DNA from 3 places in the Cronobacter dublinensis subsp. dublinensis LMG 23823 genome. Region 2 is predicted to be linked to each of the others. Evidence: predicted binding sites of a transcription regulator. Region 2 holds the regulator's gene; each other region holds the start of a gene.
What was found. The regulator LexA, encoded in region 2, represses DNA repair genes until DNA is damaged. The targets are predictions, from matches to a motif close to TNCTGTATGTACATACAGNA.
Positions count from the first base shown of each region.

Region 1: a site for LexA is predicted at 2,199-2,218, ahead of metR (HTH-type transcriptional regulator MetR). Genes of this name have one in related genera too.
Region 3: a site for LexA is predicted at 4,480-4,499, ahead of AFK67_RS12215 (YebG family protein). Genes of this name have one in related genera too.

Region 1 is NZ_CP012266.1:308,417-315,388, forward strand. It holds gene yigL (sugar/pyridoxal phosphate phosphatase YigL) at 1-315, shown strand, start outside; gene AFK67_RS01445 (carboxylate/amino acid/amine transporter) at 427-1,326, shown strand; gene metR (HTH-type transcriptional regulator MetR) at 1,214-2,167, opposite strand; gene metE (5-methyltetrahydropteroyltriglutamate--homocysteine S-methyltransferase) at 2,445-4,706, shown strand; gene AFK67_RS01460 (dienelactone hydrolase family protein) at 4,869-5,687, opposite strand; gene udp (uridine phosphorylase) at 5,948-6,703, shown strand; gene rmuC (DNA recombination protein RmuC) at 6,849-6,972, shown strand, end outside.
Region 2 is NZ_CP012266.1:3,983,661-3,990,632, forward strand. It holds gene AFK67_RS18425 (conjugal transfer protein TraF) at 1-660, opposite strand, end outside; gene AFK67_RS18430 (cupin domain-containing protein) at 807-1,313, opposite strand; gene zur (zinc uptake transcriptional repressor Zur) at 1,422-1,937, shown strand; gene AFK67_RS18440 (CsbD family protein) at 2,023-2,232, opposite strand; gene dinF (MATE family efflux transporter DinF) at 2,444-3,751, opposite strand; gene lexA (transcriptional repressor LexA) at 3,874-4,482, opposite strand; gene AFK67_RS18455 (diacylglycerol kinase) at 4,591-4,959, opposite strand; gene plsB (glycerol-3-phosphate 1-O-acyltransferase PlsB) at 5,092-6,972, shown strand, end outside.
Region 3 is NZ_CP012266.1:2,670,967-2,677,938, reverse strand. It holds gene zwf (glucose-6-phosphate dehydrogenase) at 1-410, shown strand, start outside; gene edd (phosphogluconate dehydratase) at 641-2,452, shown strand; gene AFK67_RS12225 (bifunctional 4-hydroxy-2-oxoglutarate aldolase/2-dehydro-3-deoxy-phosphogluconate aldolase) at 2,511-3,149, shown strand; gene purT (formate-dependent phosphoribosylglycinamide formyltransferase) at 3,203-4,381, opposite strand; gene AFK67_RS12215 (YebG family protein) at 4,514-4,864, shown strand; gene yebF (protein YebF) at 5,174-5,521, shown strand; gene AFK67_RS12205 (tellurite resistance TerB family protein) at 5,638-6,321, shown strand; gene ptrB (oligopeptidase B) at 6,411-6,972, shown strand, end outside.

The DNA of each region.
Region 1 (6,972 bases), 760 kb from region 2:
GCTATCAACGCCCGCTGGGGCGATCGCGTCAATGTCAGCTTTTCGACGCTTACTTGTCTTGAAGTCATGGCGGGCGGCGTGTCTAAAGGCCATGCGCTGGAAGCGGTCGCCAAAGCGATGGGCTATGGGCTGGAGTCCTGCATCGCGTTCGGCGACGGCATGAACGACGCGGAAATGCTCTCCATGGCAGGCAAAGGCTGCATTATGGGCAATGCCCATCAGCGTCTCAAAGACCTGTTGCCGGAGCTGGAAGTTATCGGCACGAACGCCGAAGATGCCGTACCGCACTACCTGCGTAAACTTTTCCTCGCGTAATTTTTCGGATGACAAGTGGTTTATCGGTAACCACTTGTCAACCAAATAGTGCAACTTTTCGCCAGCAGCTTCGCTACAATGCCTCTCTTTGTTTTCTTTGAGATGATTATTGTGGCGTTACTCATCATCACCACGATCCTGTGGGCCTTCTCTTTTAGCCTGATCGGCGAATACCTCGCGGGCCATGTGGACAGCTACTTTTCCGTGCTGATGCGCGTCGGGCTGGCGGCGCTGGTGTTTCTGCCGTTTTTACGCACCCGTGGCCAGAGCCTGAAAACGCTTTCGCTCTATATGCTGGTGGGCGCGCTGCAGCTGGGCGTGATGTACCTGTTCAGCTTCCGGGCTTATCTTTACCTCACCGTCTCGGAATTTCTGCTGTTTACCGTTCTGACGCCGCTCTATATCACGCTGATTTACGATCTGCTGAGTCGTCGCCCGCTGCGCTGGGGCTACGCGTTAAGCGCGGGTCTGGCGGTCATTGGCGCGGCGATCATCCGCTATGACAAAGTGAGCGATCACTTCTGGACCGGGCTGATGCTGGTACAGCTGGCGAATATCAGTTTCGCCATCGGGATGGTGGGCTATAAACGCCTGATGGAGACGCACCCGATGCCGCAGCACAGCGCGTTTTCGTGGTTCTATCTTGGGGCGTTTGTGGTGGCGGTCATCGCCTGGTTTGCGCTCGGCAACCCGCAGAAGCTGCCGACCACCGGCCTGCAATGGGGCATTCTGGTGTGGCTTGGCGTCGCGGCGTCCGGGCTGGGATATTTCATGTGGAACTACGGCGCCACGCAGGTGGACGCCGGCACGCTCGGCATTATGAATAACGTGCATGTGCCCGCCGGGCTGCTGGTCAACCTCGCCATCTGGCAGGAGCAGCCCCACTGGCCGAGCTTTATCATTGGGGGAGCGGTGATAGTGGCTTCTCTATGGGTCCACCGACGCTGGGTCGCGCCGCGCTCCGCACAAACGGCAGTGAATCACAGGCGTGCTGACGCGCCTGCTGAATAAACGCCTCCGTCACCGGCTGACGCTGCTCGCCATCTCGCACCGCAGCGTACAGCCGGCTCCATAATCCGTCGCCCAGCGCGCGCGTCACCACCAGCCCCTGACGCTCGAAATTCTCCACGACCCAGTGCGGCAGGGCGGCAATGCCCATACGTGCCGACACCATCTGGATCAGCAGCAGCGTGTTATCGACGCTTTTCAGCGTCGGGCTGACGCCCGCAGGCTGTAAAAAGTGACGCCAGACGTCAAGGCGGCTGCGCTGCACGGGGTAAATCAGCAGCGTTTCGCTGGCGAAATCTTCCGGCGTCACCTGGGCTTTGGTCGCCAGCGGATGATCCGGCGCGACCACCAGACGCACTTCAAAATCAAACATCGGCGAATAGTGCAGGCCGCTGCGCGGCAAGATGTCCGAGGTCAGCACCAGATCGAGTTCGTCCTGCTGCAGCGCGGGCTGCGGGTCAAACGTCACGCCCGATTTGAAATCCATCTCCACCTGCGGCCAGCGCTGGCGAAACGCCTCCAGCGCCGGGGCCAGCCACTGAATGCAGCTGTGGCACTCAATCGCGATGCGCAGCCGCGTCTGCTGCGGTTCGTTGCACGCCTGCAACGCGCGGCTAATCTGCGGCAGCACCTGCGCTGCCAGCTGCAGCAGGATCTCGCCCTGCGGCGTAAAGCGCAGCGGCTGGCTTTTACGCACAAACAGCCGGAAGCCAAGACGCTGCTCCAGATCGCTGAACTGGTGTGAAAGAGCCGATTGGGTCTGATGCAGCGAGGCCGCCGCCGCCGCCAGCGAGCCGCAATTGCGCAGCGCCTGGAGCGTTCGCAGGTGTTTTATCTCGATCATGAAAGTCCTTCACTTGGCCATGAACATTTTGCGCTTGAGGAATATACAGTAACTGCCAATTATGGATGTGTAAACATCTGGACGTCCAAATCCGTCGTCTTTCGAATTTCTGGTGCGTTGGCTGCACTGGCTCGCCCCGGTCACTTACTTCAGTAAGCTCCCGGGGATTCCCCAGCTTGCCGCCTTCCCGAAATCCGAAATACACACGGATTAATTAAGAAGATCAGACGAACAGATTCATCTCCTGACGACTCATTCTTAAGAGAGGCAGAACATCATGACTATCCATAATCACACCCTCGGTTTTCCCCGCGTCGGCCTGCGTCGCGAACTGAAAAAAGCGCAAGAGAGCTACTGGGCGGGCAAGAGCACGCGTGAAGAGTTACTGGCGGTGGGCCGCGAGCTGCGCGCACGCCACTGGGAGCAGCAAAAAGCGGCGGGAATCGATCTGCTGCCGGTGGGGGATTTCGCCTGGTACGATCATGTTCTGACCACCAGCCTGCTGCTCGGTAACGTTCCGGCGCGCCATCAGAACGCCGACGGCACCGTCGATATTGATACCCTGTTCCGCATTGGCCGTGGCCGCGCGCCAACCGGCGAGCCCGCCGCCGCTGCCGAAATGACGAAATGGTTTAACACCAACTATCACTACATGGTGCCGGAATTCACCAAAGGCCAGCAGTTTGCGCTGACCTGGACGCAGCTGCTGGACGAAGTGGACGAAGCGCTGGCGCTCGGCCACCACGTTAAGCCGGTGCTGCTGGGCCCGGTCACTTACCTGTGGCTTGGCAAAGTGAAGGGCGAACACTTTGATCGTCTCTCGCTGCTGAACGAGATCCTGCCTGTCTACCAGCAGGTGCTGGCGGAGCTTGCGAAGCGCGGCATCCAGTGGGTGCAGATTGACGAACCGGCGCTGGTGCTGGAGCTGCCGCAGGCGTGGCTTGAGGCGTTCAAACCGGCTTACGAGGCGCTGAAAGGCCAGACTAAACTGCTGCTCACCACCTATTTTGAAGGCGTGAGCGACAATCTCGACACTATCACCGCGCTGCCGGTGCAGGGGCTGCATGTTGACCTGGTGCACGGCCATGACGACGTGAACGAACTGCATCGTCGCCTGCCGCAGGAGTGGCTGCTCTCGGCGGGTGTGATTAACGGGCGTAACGTCTGGCGCGCCGATCTCAGCGAAAAATATGCGCAGTTGAAGGCGGTCGCCGGGCAGCGCGAACTTTGGGTCGGCTCTTCCTGCTCGCTGCTGCACAGCCCGATTGATCTCAGCGTCGAGACCCGTCTGGATGCCGAGGTGAAAAGCTGGTTTGCCTTCGCGCTGCAAAAATGTGAGGAGCTGGCGCTGCTGCGTGACGCGCTGAACAGCGGCGATACGGCGAAAATCGACCAGTGGAGCGCGCCGATCCAGGCCCGTAAACACTCGGCCCGCGTGCATAACCCGGCGGTGGCGGAGCGCCTGCAGGCGATTACTCCGCAGGACAGCCAGCGCGCCCATGCGTACCCGGTGCGCGCCGAAGCGCAGCGCGCCCGCTTTAACCTGCCGGACTGGCCGACCACGACGATTGGCTCTTTCCCGCAGACAACGGAAATTCGCGGCCTGCGTCTGGATTTCAAAAAGGGCAATCTGGATGCGGCAAACTACCGTACCGGCATCGCGGAACATATTAAACAGGCGATCGTCGAGCAGGAGCGTCTGGGCCTTGACGTGCTGGTGCACGGTGAAGCCGAGCGTAACGACATGGTGGAATATTTCGGCGAGCATCTCGATGGTTTCGTTTTCACCCAGAACGGCTGGGTGCAGAGCTACGGCTCCCGCTGCGTGAAGCCGCCGGTGGTGATTGGCGACATTAGCCGTCCGGCGCCGATTACGGTCGAGTGGGCGAAATACGCGCAGTCGCTGACCGACAAACCGGTGAAAGGGATGCTGACGGGCCCGGTAACGATCCTGTGCTGGTCGTTCCCGCGTGAGGATGTCTCTCGCGAAACCATCGCGAAACAGATTGCGCTGGCGCTGCGCGACGAAGTCGCGGACCTCGAAGCCGCAGGCATTGGCATTATCCAGATTGACGAACCGGCGCTGCGTGAAGGGCTGCCGCTTAAGCGCAGCGACTGGGACGCGTATCTCGCCTGGGGCGTGGAGGCGTTTCGTCTGAATGCCGCCGTCGCGAAGGACGATACCCAAATTCACACCCACATGTGTTATTGCGAGTTCAACGACATCATGGACTCTATCGCGGCGCTGGATGCGGACGTGATCACCATTGAAACGTCACGTTCAGATATGGAGCTACTGGAGTCGTTCGAAGAGTTTGAATACCCGAACGAAATCGGGCCGGGCGTGTACGACATTCACTCGCCGAACGTGCCGGACGTGGCGTGGATTGAAGCGCTGCTGAAGAAAGCCGCGCAGCGTATTCCGCAGGCGCGTCTGTGGGTGAACCCGGATTGCGGCCTGAAAACCCGCGGCTGGCCGGAGACCCGCGCGGCCCTTGCCAATATGGTGAAAGCGGCGCAGAACCTGCGTCAGGCGTAACCGGTGTAATGATGTGATGTAGTGATGATAGCGGGCGGCGCTTCGCTTACCCGCCCTACGAAAAACAGCTTTCACATCTATGTAGGGCGGATAAGCGCAGCGCACCCGCCATGTATCCCATCGCCACACGCAAAAAATCGCCCGGCTCACCGGGCGATTTTCTTATCCTTTCTTACCACCGTATGTCTGAAACCACGCCAGCATCCGCTCCCAGCCATCTTTCGCGGATGCCTCGTGGTAACTCGGGCGATAATCGGCGTTAAACGCGTGGCCCGCGTCCGGGTAAACCACGATCTCCGCACTGGCATTCGCCGCGCGCAGGGCATGGCGCATAGTCTCCACGCTTTCCAGCGGAATGCCGGTATCCTGCGCGCCATACAGGCCCAGCACCGGCGCGGTAAGATCGGTCGCGATATCCACCGGATGTTTCGGCGAGTTCAGCGTCTTATCGCCGAGAAGCTTGCCATACCAGGCCACCGCGGCTTTCAGCTGCGGATTATGCGCGGCATACAGCCAGGCAATGCGACCGCCCCAGCAGAAGCCCGTCAGCGTAAGACGATGCGCGTCGCCGCCGTTGCGCGACGCCCAGCTTGCGACATGGTCTAAATCCGCCAGCACCTGCGCATCCGGTACTTTCGAAACCAGATTGCTTATCAGCGACGCGATATCCTCATAGTCATTCGGATCGCCCTGACGGAAATAGAGCTCCGGCGCCACCGCCAGATAGCCTTCCAGCGCCAGGCGACGGCAGATATCGCGAATATGTTCATGCACGCCGAAAATCTCCTGCACCACGATTACCACCGGCAGCGGGCCGTCGACCTCGCGCGGGCGGGCGTGATAAGCCGGCATATTTTCGCCCTGTGTCGGGATCGAGGTTTCGCCCGCGATAATGGCATCCTGCGGCGTATGAACTACCGTTGAAGCGACAGGGGAGACCGCAGCGGCAAAGCCCGCCGGATGGTCAGTTGTGTTGGTCATGGCATTCTCCGTACCCGTTATTGTTTTAGCGCGTCCGATAACTATAGCCTGCAGGCGGCGGGAGTGGGTGTGGCAAACCTCGGCATTAAAGAGCCGTGATCGCGCTTTTCGGGTTGTGAATGTGATCGCTATCACGAAATAATGGAAAATTAATGCAACTCCTTTCTTTTGAAGTGAATCCGGTCACGAAAAACGCCGGAAAGGTTCTGTAAAGTACCGTTTTGCTTCTCCTGACAAACCGACCCACAGAGGAGTCACCTATGTCTGATGTTTTTCACCTCGGCCTTAAAAAAAGCGATCTTCAGGGTGCAGAGCTTGCGATTGTTCCCGGCGACCCGGAGCGAGTGGAAAAGATCGCCGCGCTGATGGATAAGCCGGTTAAACTGGCCTCCCACCGTGAATTCACCTCCTGGCGCGCCGAGCTTGACGGCAAAGCGGTCATTATTTGCTCCACCGGCATCGGCGGCCCGTCGACCTCTATCGCTGTTGAAGAACTGGCGCAGCTCGGCATCCGCACCTTCTTGCGCGTGGGCACCACCGGTGCCATCCAGCCGCACATCAACGTCGGCGACGTGCTGGTCACCACCGCGTCGGTACGCCTTGACGGCGCCAGCCTGCACTTCGCACCGATGGAATACCCGGCGGTTGCCGATTTCGCCTGCACCACCGCGCTGGTGGAAGCCGCGAAAGCCGTTGGCGCCACCACGCACATCGGCGTGACCGCGTCTTCCGACACCTTCTATCCAGGCCAGGAGCGTTACGACACCTTCTCCGGCCGCGTGGTGAGCCGCTTTAACGGCTCCATGAAAGAGTGGCAGTCGATGGGCGTGATGAACTATGAAATGGAATCCGCTACGCTGCTGACCATGTGTTCAAGCCAGGGCCTGCGTGCCGGGATGGTGGCGGGCGTTATCGTCAATCGCACCCAGCAAGAGATCCCGAACGCGGAAACCATGAAACAAACCGAAAGCCACGCGGTGAAAATTGTGGTGGAAGCGGCGCGCCGTCTTCTCTGATCGTTCCTTTCAGGCCGGCACTCTGCCGGCCTTTTTGCGTAATGTCTCGCAGGAATAACGCGCCTTACAGAAAAACGCTTTTCCTCTGGAATTATGTACAGCACAATCCTCTCTGGCGTAATGCGCGGTTCAGGCAGGAGGCGTGGTGGAAATTTCATATCTGGTGTTAGCGGTGGTCGCGCTGGCGGGCGTTGCGGTAGGCTGGCTCATGTCGGGCCTGCGCACGGCCCAACAGAAAGCGGAGCTGCTGGCGGAGCAGCGCGATATCT
Region 2 (6,972 bases):
CGCCGCGCGACCAAACGCGGTGGAGGTCAGACGGTCAGTAATTTCATCGGAGCCGTTGATGGCGGCGTTGATTATCTGCCCGCCCGCGTAAATGTCGTCATTCTGGATACGACGCAGATAGTCGATATCGCTCTGATCCACACGGGTACTGATGCGGGCATGCGCGTACGCTTTCGCCACAAAGGCTACCGCCAGCACATCGTTCGGGATACTCACCGCAATGCCGCCCGCCGCACGGGCGCTCGCCGTTTTGCCGCGAAGATATTCCAGCTCATCGCCAAGCTCACCCGCCGCGCCCTGAAACTGACGCAGCGTACCGACAGGGTCGGCAGCGATATCGCCAGGCGTCAGGCTGTTCACCACATCGCGATAATATTTAACGCGATCGCTGATATGGTCGATCTCATCTTCAAGATTGTCTTTGTCGGTAATTTGCGCCTGCAACGCCGGTAGAATAACGGTAATGTCATCTTCCGGTTGAGAGCGCGCCAGCAAGGCCGGGTTAATCAGCGCGCCGCTGCCGTAATCGGCTGACGCCACGCCCGTTCCGCCCATTGCATCGTTTCGGGCCTGCGCCCAGGTATTTGCCGCACTCGCCTGATTTGCCATCACCAGAGAAAGAGCGACGGCTGCCACTGAAGGTTTGATTATATGTTTCACAGTTTACCCGCTTATTATCAACATGAAGGACATCCTCTGTCCTGGTAAGACAGAGACGATTTCTGTTGTGAAGAACGCACTACGCCAGAGGTTGAGGCATTAACTCAACGGCAATTCCGGGCTCGTTTCGTGATCGCCCTCATTATTTATAGATTAGGCTTCTTAATTCGTGTAGGTAAGCCATCGTGCGGACCGAAAAATTGTGGTGGATGATCGATCCAGCGATCCGGCCGGGTAGCGGCATAAGCGCCGTTGAGCGGGTAATAGATGCGGTTCTCCGGTTTATTCGCCTCGCCGACGACCAGCAGCCGCACCTCGCTGTCGGTATTATTGATAAAGGTGTGGCACAGACCGGTACCCGCCGGGAAACCGACGCTGTCGCCCGGTTTAAGCGGCCAGAGCTCGCCGTTAAGCCAGACCTCCGGGAATCCTTCCAGCACATAAACAAACTCTTCTTCGCTACTTTCGGCATGCGGGTACGAGGTGCGACGCCCCGGCGGCAGACGTTCATGATGGATGCCAAGTCGTGTCAGCCCCATGCGCTTCGCCAGCGGCGCGCCAATCGACATACGTTCATTGCTGTCAGGATAGGCGGCCTCATCATTGCCCTCAATGTCCTGCCAGTGACAAATACAATCAGGTCGTGCTTGCATAGAACCTCCAGAAAACGTTACCTGAAAGGTATAACACAGCCCATATGTCGGTGTTTTGGTCGGTTCATGATAAAGTGATGACTTAATCATGATTCATAGAGGATGCCGATGGATACGACGATTTCGCAGGAAGTTCTGGCGCAGGCTGAAAAGCTCTGCCAGCAACGTAATGTGCGCCTGACTCCGCAGCGCCTCGAAGTGCTGCGCCTGATGACGCTACAGCCGGGTGCCATCAGCGCGTATGATCTGCTCGATCTGCTGCGCGAAACCGAGCCGCAGGCGAAACCGCCAACCGTCTATCGCGCGCTCGATTTTCTGCTCGAACAAGGATTCGTCCATAAGGTGGAATCCACCAACAGCTATGTGCTGTGTCATCTGTTCGACAACCCGGCGCATACGTCAGCCATGTTTATCTGCGGTCGTTGCGGCGTGGTGAAAGAGGAAGCAGCGGAAGGGGTGGAAGATATTATGCATGCGCTCGCGGCGAAAATGGGCTTTGCGCTGCGCCATAATGTCATTGAAGCGCACGGGCTTTGCGCGGCCTGCGTGGAAGTCGAAGCGTGTCGTCACCAGGGCCAGTGCGGACATGACCACAGCATTACGGTGAAAAAGAAAGGACGTTAAAACAGGAAAGTGTGGGTGGTACATCCTTGTACCGTCGGGCAGGGCAGCCTCAGGGGAAAATACCGTTGAGGTGGTAGCCAGCAGATTACCAGCGGTAATCGTGGCGAGATTCCCAGTCAGTGACTTCCTTATCCGCTTCGTCTTTCGCGTAACCGTAACGCTCCTGGATTTTACCTACCAGCTGGTCACGTTTCCCTTCGATGATGGTCATGTCATCGTCGGTTAATTTACCCCATTGTTCTTTCACTTTACCTTTAAACTGTTTCCAGTTACCGCCAGCTTCATCTCTGTTCATAGACGTCTCCTTTAACATTCGGTAGTGAATCAGTCTCACAGGTTTTCCTGTGGGGGCTCAGCCAGAGTTATCTTCATCATTTGCTGAACGTACTATTCATTTTAGACGTCAATTTTAACCGTGGCGGAATATTCAGAATCTTTAACCATAACGAAGCGCCGGAGCCGACAATTACTCCCCTGACGGCACCCGCTTATTCGTGATGAAAAGTTCAGTGCAGCAGGCGCCCGCGACGCCATAAATAGCCAAGCGACAGCCCGCGCAGCGCCAGAAACACGGTGAGCGCCAGCCACAGCCCGTGGTTGCCGAGATACGGCAGCGTTAGCAGCGTCAGTCCAAACCCCAGCGCCGCGACAGCCATGCTGTTGCGCATCTCGGCCCCGCGCGTCGCGCCGATAAACATGCCGTCCAGCAGATAACACCAGACGCCGACGAGAGGCAGGATCGCCTGCCAGAAGAGATAAGGCTGCGCCAGCGCCTGCAGCGATGGCAGGGAGGTTAGCAGCGACACGATAGACGGCCCGGCGACGGCATACAGCAGCGTGAACGCGAGCGCCACCATGCCCGCCTGTCGGCACGCGGCGCGCCAGACGCTATGCAGTTGCGATTTGTCCTGTGCGCCGAACGCCTGACCGGCGTGGGCTTCCACCGCGTAGGCAAAGCCGTCGAGCGCATAGGCGGTAAAGGTGAGTAGCGTCATCAGCAGCGCGTTAACGGCGACGATATCGCTGCCGAGCCGCGCGCCAAGCACAGTAATGGATCCAAAACAGAGTTGCAGCAGCAGCGAGCGCAGCATGATGTCCCGGTTCAGCGCCAGCAGCCTGCCGACGCCGCCGCGCCAGGCGGTTTTCAGCATCAGGCGCGTAATGCCGCGCAGGCGCAGAACGCGCGCCGCCATAATAAGCCCGATGCCAAGCGTCGCGTACTCCGCGATGGCGGTCGCAAGCGCCGCGCCCTGTACATTCAGGCCCAGCCCCATCACAAACCAGAGATCGAGCGCGATATTAAGCAGATTACCGACGACCAGCAGAATGACCGGCGCTCTCGCATATTGCACGCCGAGCAGCCACCCCAGCAGCACCAGATTCGCCAGCGACGCGGGCGCGCTCAGCCAGCGAATTTCGAGAAACCGCCGCGCCTGCGCCAGCACAGCCTCGCTACCGCCGGTGATATGTAACGCCAGGTGAATAAGCGGTTCACGCAGCGCGATAATCAGCGCGCCAGCAAGCAACGCCAGCGCCATCGGCTGTACCAGCGCGCGGGCCAGCGCTGCCGGATCACGCGCGCCGAACGCTTGAGCAGTAAGGCCAGTGGTGCTCATACGCAAAAAGAGGAGCAGCATAAACAAAAAGCTGGTGGCGGTCGCGCCGACTGCGACGCCGCCCAGATACACCGGGCTGTCGAGATGGCCTATCACTGCGGTATCGACCAGCCCGAGCAGGGGCACGGTGATATTGGAGAAAATCATTGGCAGCGCGAGGCGCCAGAGGGCTTTGTCGGTAGAGGTCAGAAAGGGCATATGGCGTTCCGATGCCGTTACGCGAAGAAAACCGTTAAGAGAGGTCGCGAAGCCGGAGAGCCATTACCGTAACCGGGGCGGGCCAGTTACGGTAATGAAGCGTCACGAGGCCGGTAACGCTGTCAGAGCCATTCGCCGTTGCGAATAACGCCGACCGCGAGGCCTTCGATAGAGAAGTTGTGCTCACGCAGATCGACAACGATAGGTTTAAACTCGCTGTTTTCCGGCAGCAGCTCAACGACATTCCCCTGCTTTTTCAGGCGTTTTACCGTCACTTCATCGTCGATACGCGCCACAACGACCTGGCCGTTGCGTACATCCTGCGTTTTATGCACGGCTAACAGGTCGCCGTCCATGATCCCGATGTCTTTCATCGACATCCCGCTAACGCGCAGCAGAAAATCGGCATTCGGCTTAAACAGGCCCGGATCGACCTGATAGTGGCCTTCGATATGCTGCTGCGCCAGCAGCGGTTCGCCCGCAGCGACACGCCCTACCAGCGGCAGGCCGTTTTCTTCTTCCTGCAGCAGACGAATACCGCGCGATGCGCCAGAAACAATCTCCAGCACCCCTTTGCGCGCCAGCGCTTTCAGGTGCTCTTCCGCCGCGTTAGGCGAACGGAACCCCAGACGTTGCGCAATTTCCGCGCGCGTAGGCGGCATGCCGGTCTGGCTGATGTGATCCCGAATGAGATCAAACACCTCTTGTTGCCTGGTAGTTAATGCTTTCATTCCGCCCCCTGGGTGCATATACAGTGATGCTGTGAGTATATACAGCTAAAGGCGATTTTAAAACCATAACCGGTTAAAAAAGCGCTTCTTTAGCGATTTCTGGAAAACTTATCGCAAATGCTGCCAGAGCAGCGTGACCCACACGACCAGCGCAAGGATAATCGACATCAGCACGGCGGCGGAGCCCATGTCCTTGGCGCGGCCCGAAAGCTCATGAAATTCAGGACCGATACGGTCCACTACCGCTTCGATGGCGCTGTTGAGGATCTCGACGATCATCACCAGCATCACGGAGCTTATGAGCATGACACGGGTCATCGGGTCGACGTCCAGCCAACAAGCGATAATAATTGCAGCAATAACGGCGACCGCCTCCTGGCGAAACGCCGCTTCATTTTTCCAGGCAGCGCTCAATCCCTTCCAGGAATAGCCAGCTGCTTTAATAATTCGGGTTAATCCCTTGGTGTTATTGGCCATGACAAGAAACCTTTTTTAAATTCAGGCGTCAATGCTAATGCGCTTCGATAAAGAAGCACCACAGAAATTCTACGGAGTTTCTGATATTCTTGCGCCGCAATTGCATTATTAACCAGAGGCTTTACATCGTTTATGTCCGGTTGGCCACGAATTTACTACAAATTACTTAATTTACCATTAAGCGTGCTGGTAAAAAGCAAGTCCATCCCGGCGGCGCCCTGCCCCGAACTTGGGCTCGACACGTCACGTCCCATCATGTACGTGCTGCCATATAACTCGAAGGCAGATCTCCTGACGCTGCGGGCCCAGTGCCTGGCGCACGATCTGCCGGACCCTCTGGAGCCGCTGGTTATCGACGGCACCGAGTTGCCGCGCCATGTGTTTATCCATGGCGGCCCGCGCGTGTTCACGTACTACACGCCGAAAGAAGAGTCGATCAAGCTGTTCCACAACTATCTTGACCTGCACCGCAGCAACCCGGATCTCGACGTCCAGATGGTGCCCGTCTCCGTCATGTTCGGTCGCGCACCGGGCCGCGAAAAAGGCGAAGAAAACCCGCCGCTGCGCATGTTAAACGGCATTCAGAAATTCTTTGCGGTCTCCTGGCTTGGCCGCGACAGCTTTGTCCGTTTCTCGCCGCCGGTGTCACTGCGCCGCATGGCGACCGAGCACGGCACCGACAAGCGTATCGCCCAGAAGCTGGCCCGCGTGGCGCGCATGCATTTCGCCCGCCAGCGCCTCGCCGCCGTCGGTCCGCGTCTGCCGGCGCGTCAGGATCTCTTTAACAAGCTGCTCTCGTCAAAAGCTATCGCCCGCGCCGTTGAAGACGAAGCGCGCACCAAAAAAATCTCGCACGAGAAAGCCCAGCAGAACGCCGTGGCGTTAATGGAAGAGATCGCCGCCAATTTCTCTTATGAGGCGATTCGCCTTACAGACCGCGTACTGGGCTTTACCTGGAACCGTCTCTATCAGGGCATCAACGTCCATAACGCCGAGCGCGTGCGTCAGCTGGCCCACGACGGCCATGAGATTGTGTATGTGCCCTGCCATCGCAGCCACATGGACTATCTGCTGCTCTCCTACGTGCTCTATCATCAGGGGCTAGTGCCGCCGCATATCGCTGCCGGTATCAACCTGAACTTCTGGCCTGCCGGGCCGATTTTCCGTCGCCTGGGCGCGTTCTTTATTCGCCGCACCTTTAAAGGTAATAAGCTTTATTCCACGGTGTTTCGCGAATACCTGGGTGAACTGTTCAGCCGCGGCTATTCGGTAGAGTACTTCGTTGAGGGCGGGCGTTCACGCACCGGTCGTCTGCTCGACCCGAAAACCGGCACGCTCTCTATGACCATCCAGGCGATGCTGCGCGGCGGCACGCGTCCGATTACGCTGGTGCCGATTTACATCGGCTATGAACACGTGATGGAAGTGGGCACTTACGCTAAAGAGCTGCGCGGTGCCACCAAGGAAAAAGAGAGCCTGCTGCAAATGCTCCGCGGCCTGAGCAAGCTGCGTAACTTAGGCCAGGGTTACGTGAACTTCGGCGAGCCGCTGCCGCTTATCGCCTTCCTTAACCAGCATGTGCCGGAGTGGCGCGACGCTATCGATCCTATCGAAGCGGTGCGTCCGGCATGGCTGACGCCAACGGTCAATGAGATTGCGGCACAGCTGATGGTGCGCATCAACAACGCGGGCGCGGCTAACGCCATGAACCTCTGCTGCACCGCGCTACTGGCGTCGCGCCAGCGCTCGTTAACCCGCGAGCAGCTGACCGAACAGCTGGAGTGCTACGTGAGCCTGCTGCGCAACGTACCGTACGCGTCGGACGCCACGGTGCCGGACGCGACGGCCACACAGCTCATCGAGCATGCGCTGCAGATGAACAAGTTCGAGGTCGAGAAGGACACCATCGGCGATATCATCATTCTGCCGCGCGAGCAGGCCGTGCTGATGACCTATTACCGTAACAACATCATGCATATGCTGGTGCTGCCTTCGCTTATCGCCGCTATCGTG
Region 3 (6,972 bases), 1.3 Mb from region 2:
AACTCAACCTGTTTAAAGAGTCCTGGCAGGAGCTGCCGCAGAACAAGCTGACCATCCGCCTGCAGCCGGACGAGGGCGTGGATATCCAGGTGCTGAACAAAGTGCCGGGCCTTGATCACAAGCATAATCTGCAAACCACCAAGCTGGATCTGAGCTACTCGGAAACCTTCAACGAAAGCCATCTGGCGGACGCTTACGAGCGCCTGCTGCTGGAAACTATGCGCGGCATTCAGGCGCTGTTTGTACGTCGCGATGAAGTGGAAGAAGCCTGGAAATGGGTCGATTCCATCACCGAAGCGTGGGCGGCGGATAACGATGCGCCGAAGCCGTATCAGGCGGGCACCTGGGGGCCTGTCGCGTCCGTGGCGATGATCACCCGCGATGGCCGTTCCTGGAGCGAATTCGAGTAATCAACCACAACGGAGTGCTGTTACTTTACCGGTAACATGATCCGGAACAGTTGTTGTGTAAAAAATTCCATTTTCAAGCCCCGTCTGGATTCACCAGCGGGGCTTTTTTCATTACACTGCCTGAAGCGATTTTGCTCCTGAGAGGCGCGGCTGGCGCGTGTACGTGAAAACCCTGCGGTATTGCGCAACGCAAAACGGGCGGCCTCAGCAGATACCAGAGAGGAATTTTTATGCATCCAAAATTGTTACGGGTAACACAGCGCATCACCGAACGCTCCCGCGCCACGCGTGAAGCCTACGTGGCGCGCATCGGGCAGGCGAAAAGCCAGACCGTCCATCGCGCAAGCCTCGCCTGCGGCAACCTGGCCCACGGTTTCGCCGCCTGTCAGCCGGATGACAAAGCGGCGCTGAAAAGCCTGCTGCGTAACAATATCGGCATTATTACTTCCTATAACGACATGCTCTCCGCGCACCAGCCTTACGAAAACTACCCGCAGCAGATCCGCGAGGCGCTGCACAGCGTCGGTGCCGTGGCGCAGGTGGCGGGCGGCGTACCGGCGATGTGCGACGGCGTAACGCAGGGGCAGGACGGCATGGAGCTGTCGCTGCTGAGCCGCGAAGTTATCGCGATGTCGGCGGCAGTGGGGCTCTCGCACAATATGTTCGACGGCGCGCTCTATCTCGGCGTGTGCGATAAAATCGTGCCAGGGCTGGTGATGGCGGCGCTCTCGTTCGGGCATCTGCCCGCCGTGTTTATCCCGTCCGGCCCGATGTCGAGCGGCCTGCCGAATAAAGAGAAAGTGCGCATTCGCCAGCTCTACGCCGAAGGCAAGGTGGATCGCACGGCGCTGCTGGAATCCGAGGCGGCCTCTTATCATGAACCGGGCACCTGTACCTTCTATGGCACCGCCAACACCAACCAGATGGTGATTGAATTTATGGGGATGCAGCTGCCGGGCTCCTCGTTTGTCCACCCGGACGCGCCGCTGCGTCAGGCGCTGACCGCCGCCGCCGCGCGTCAGGTGACGCGCCTGACCGGCAACGGCAACGAGTGGATGCCGCTTGGCAAACTGGTAGATGAAAAAGTGGTGGTTAACGGCATCGTGGCGCTGCTCGCGACCGGCGGCTCCACGAACCACACCATGCATCTGGTGGCGATGGCGCGCGCGGCGGGCATTATCATTAACTGGGACGACTTCTCCGAGCTCTCCGAGGCGGTGCCGCTGCTGGCGCGTCTCTACCCGAACGGCCCGGCGGATATCAACCACTTCCAGGCCGCTGGCGGCGTGCCGGTGCTGATGCGCGAGCTGCTGAAAGGCGGCCTGCTGCATGAGGATGTCAACACTGTGGCGGGCTTTGGCCTTGCGCGCTATACCCAGGAGCCGTGGCTCGACAATGGCGAACTCGCCTGGCGCGACGGGGCGCAGGCCTCGCTTGATGACGCGATTATCGCCACGCTTGATAAACCGTTCTCGCAGCACGGCGGCACCAAAGTGCTGAGCGGCAACCTCGGCCGCGCGGTGATGAAAACCTCCGCCGTGCCGGTGGAAAACCAGGTGGTGGAAGCGCCTGCCGTGGTGTTTGAGAGCCAGCATGACGTCCTGCCTGCCTTTGAAGCCGGGCAGCTGGATCGCGACTGCGTCGTGGTGGTGCGCCATCAGGGGCCAAAAGCGAACGGGATGCCAGAATTACATAAACTTATGCCGCCGCTTGGTGTATTATTGGACCGCTGTTTCAAAATTGCATTGGTCACGGACGGTCGCCTTTCCGGCGCGTCGGGGAAAGTGCCTTCGGCCATCCACGTGACGCCTGAGGCTTACGACGGCGGTCTGCTCGCGAAAGTGCGCGACGGCGATATCATCCGCGTCAACGGCCAGACCGGCGAACTGACGCTGCTGGTGGATGACGCCGAGCTGGCGCGCCGCGAGCCGTACCACCCGGATCTCAGCGCCCAGCGCGTGGGAACGGGGCGCGAGCTGTTCGGCGCGCTGCGTGAAAAACTGTCCGGGGCGGAGCAGGGCGCGACCTGCATCGATTTTTAACTATCAGGTGCGCAGGCGCGCACCATACCCTCTTTAAAATGGCGGGAGAGATCCACAGATGAAAAACTGGAAAACGAGTGCCGAGCAGATCCTGAAAAGCGGTCCGGTCGTGCCGGTGATTGTGATTAACAAGCTGGAGCACGCGGTCCCGATGGCGAAGGCGCTGCTGGCAGGCGGTGTTCGCGTGCTGGAAGTGACGCTGCGCACCGCGTGTGCGATGGACGCTATCCGCGCGATTGCCAAAGAAGTGCCGGAAGCCATTATCGGCGCAGGCACCGTGCTGAACGCGCAGCAGCTTAAAGAGGTTACCGACGCGGGCGCGCAGTTCGCCATCAGTCCTGGCCTTACCGAGCCGCTGCTGAAAGCCGCGACCGAAGGCACTATCCCGCTGATCCCGGGCATCAGCACCGTGTCTGAGCTAATGCTGGGCATGGATTACGGCCTGAAAGAATTCAAATTTTTCCCGGCGGAAGCCAACGGCGGCACCAAAGCGTTGCAGGCCATCGCAGGCCCGTTCTCCCAGGTGCGTTTCTGCCCGACCGGCGGCATTTCGCCTGCCAACTACCGTGATTACCTGGCGCTGAAAAGCGTGCTGTGCATCGGCGGCTCCTGGCTGGTGCCGGCAGATGCGATGGAAGCGGGCGACTGGGATCGCATCACAAAACTGGCGCGCGAAGCCGTAGAAGGCGCGCAGTAAGTTTTCGCGCAAGCGAATACAAGCGCGCCGCCTGAGAGGGCGGCGCGTTTTTTTTAGCCTTTCACCGTCACACTCGCGGCAGAGGCGGTAGCGCGCGCGACGGCGTCGTCAATCGTCTCGCCGGTGGCGAGCGCCACGCCGAGGCGGCGTGAGCCGTCAATCTCCGGCTTCCCGAACAGACGCAGCTGCAACCCCGCGCCGAGCGCGCCGGACAGCGCGCCAAATTTCACGTCATCGCTTGTAAGCGTCGGCAGGATCACCGCTGACGCCGCCGGACCATACTGGCGAATGCCGCCTACCGGCAGACCGAGAAACGCGCGCACGTGTAGCGCGAATTCAGAGAGATCCTGCGAGATAAGCGTCACCATGCCGGTATCGTGCGGGCGCGGCGACACTTCGCTGAATACCACTTCGTCGCCGCAGACAAACAGCTCCACGCCGAACAGACCGTAGCCGCCGAGCGCCTCGACCACCTTCTGCGCAATCTCATGAGCGCGCGCGAGCGCCACGTCGCTCATCTGCTGCGGCTGCCAGGACTCGCGGTAGTCGCCATCTTCCTGACGATGACCGATGGGCGCGCAAAAATGGACGCCGTCCACGGCGCTGACGGTAAGCAGCGTGATTTCAAAATCAAACTTCACAACACCTTCGACAATGACTTCGCCCGCGCCTGCGCGGCCGCCCTGCTGGGCGTACTGCCAGGCGGCATCCAGCGCATCGGCGCTGCGGATATAGCTCTGGCCTTTGCCGGAGGAGCTCATCACCGGTTTGACGATGCAGGGCAGGCCAATCTGCGCCACCGCCTCGCGAAACTGCGTTTCGTTATCGGCGAAGCGGTAGGCGGAGGTCGGCAGGCCGAGTTCTTCTGCCGCGAGCCGACGAATGCCCTCGCGGTTCATGGTCAGACGCGCGGCGCGGGCAGTTGGCACCACGCGCTGGCCCTGCTGCTCAAGCTCGACCAGCATGTCGGTGGCGATCGCTTCGATTTCCGGCACGATAAAATCTGGCATCTCCTGCGCCACTAAATTTTTCAGCGCCGTGCCGTCGAGCATGTTGATAACGTGACTGCGGTGCGCCACCTGCATGGCGGGCGCATCGGCGTAGCGGTCAACCGCAATCACTTCAATGCCCAGACGCTGGCACTCAATAGCGACTTCTTTTCCCAGTTCCCCTGAACCGAGCAGCATCACGCGGGTTGCTGACGGGCGCAGAGCGGTTCCTAACATAGCCATGGCTGCTTTCCTGCTGTGTGAAATTCTCGCCGCAGTATATACGAAAACGTTTGCTTTGCGCAGCGCGCGCCGTTTGCATTTTATTTCCGACAGGGTTATACTGTATATAAATACAGTAACGGGAGTTGCATCATGGCGGTAGAAATCAAATACGTCGTAATCCGTGAGGGTGTGGAAAAAATGTCATTTGCCAGTAAAAAGGAAGCCGACGCCTGGGACAAAATGCTCGATTTAGCCGAAGCTCTGGAAGGCTGGCTGGGGCAGGCACCTGTCGGTTTTGCGGAAGGTCAGGTTGAACAGCTGGCGCTGTGGATGGCGGAACAGAAAGACAACCTCAGCACTATCGTGCGCACCGGTCGTCTGCCGCAGGAAACCAGCGAGCAGACCGACGATGCGCCACCGCCTGCTCAGGAAGACGCGGCTGAAGGCGAAGAGGGCGCCGTCGCGCTGCACAGCGCGCGCAAACGCACCAAAGCGGCCTGATTTTCCCCTGTGCTGTGCCGCTGCCCTTCACTGAGGCAGCGGTGCGGTGTCTGGCGCACGGGTACTGGCGTCAGTGCGGCGCATTCCTTAGCAGGGGGAGCGCGCCAGCGTTGCTGGTAAATCGGCGGAATATCCTGTGCTGTCTGCTGTCTGCTGTCTGCTGTCTGCTGTCTGCGGTCTGCTGCCCTCAACCTTTATCTTACTCACGCTAAAATCTCCCCACCTTTATCCCTTGATTTTGTAGGGTCCCCTTGCGCTTCGCTGTTTTTGTACCAGACTTTTTTCATCACCCGTCTTCGGAGAAGCACGATGAAAAAAACAGCAGGAGCCCTGATTTCTTTTGCCTTACTTGCCGCCGCGACGACGGCGCAGGCGGACGATCCGCGCAAAGTCCCGTTCCCGAAATGCGAAGGTATGACGGCGGAAGGCATTGCCGCGAGCGTCAAGCGCGACTATCTGCAAAACCGCATCGTCAAGTGGGCCGACGACCAGAAAACGCTGGGCCAGGCCGATCCGGTCGCCTGGATCAACACCAAAGACATCACCGGTAAAGACGACAAATGGACCGTACCGCTTACCGTGCGCGGTAAAAACGCCGATATCCATTATCAGGTGAGGGTCGACTGCGCCGCCGGTGAAGCGCACTACCAGCATTAAGCCTCTGCGGCCCGCGATGAGCGGGCCGCGTCTTTTCCCTTCCTTGCCGTTCCCGACACATCTTGACGTCCACTCGCTTACGCTTGGGTGATCACTCATCAGCGCAGAGGAATATTATGAGCAACTGGTTAACACAGCTTCAGTCAATGCTGGGGCAAAGCGGCGCGGGAACGTCATCCGGCACGTCGGGGATTCAGGACGCGCTGCGCTCGAAAGGGCTAAGCAAACTCCTTTCTCCCGGCGCGCTCGGCGGCCTGGCCGGGCTGCTGGTCGCGAGCAAATCATCGCGCAAGCTGCTGGCGAAATATGGCGGCGGCGCGCTGCTGGTGGGCGGCGGTGCCGTCGCCGGCACGGTGCTGTGGAATAAGTACAAGGACAAGATTCGCGCGGCGCACCAGGATGAGCCGCAGTATGGCCAGCAGCAGACCCCGCTCGACAGGCGCGCGGAGCGGTTAGTTCTCGCGCTGGTGTTCGCCGCGAAAAGCGACGGGCATATCGACGATCGCGAGCGCGCGGCGATTGAAAGCCAGCTGCGCGACGCGGGTATTGAGGAGCAAGGCCGCGTGCTGGTGGAGCAGGCTATTAACCAGCCGCTCGACCCGATGCGTCTCGCCGCCGACGTGAAAAATGAAGAAGAGGCGCTGGAGCTCTATTTCCTGAGCTGTGCGGCCATTGATGTCGACCATTTTATGGAGCGCAGCTATCTGCAGGCGCTTGGCGACGCACTTAAAATCCCGCAGGAGGTGCGAGAAGAGATCGAGCGCGACATCCAGCAGGAGAAAAAAGCGCTGCCGGGATAAGCAGATAATGCGATAAAACGGCATGTTTCGCTTGCAACGCGCGCGGGTTTTGCCACCCTTACAGTGTGTTAAACAAAAAGAACAGCGACATGCCACCGAAAGCGAAACCGATCCCTTACGCCATCACACAGCATGGCGATACCCGCATCGACAACTACTACTGGCTGCGTGACGATACGCGCTCGCAGCCGGAAGTACTGGATTATCTGCACCAGGAAAATGACTACGGGCGACGCGTGATGTCTACGCAAAGCGCGCTGGAAGAGCGGCTGCTCTCGGAGATGGTCAGCCGCATTCCGCCGCGCGACGTCTCGGCGCCGTACATCAAAAACGGGTATCGTTACCGGCAGATCTATGAAACTGGCTGCGAATATGCCATCTACCAGCGCCAGTCGGTGATCCACAGCGAATGGGAAGAATGGGATGTGCTGCTCGATGGCAACAAACGCGCCGCCCACAGCGAATTCTATACGCTCGGCGGGATGGACATTGCGCCGGACAACCGCGTGATGGCGGTGGCGGAAGACTTTCTGTCACGCCGCCAGTACGGGCTGCGCTTTTGCAATCTCGAAACCGGCCAGTGGTACCCGGAGGTACTGGAGAACGTCTCGGCGAGTTTTGTCTGGGCGAACGACTCCCGCACGCTCTATT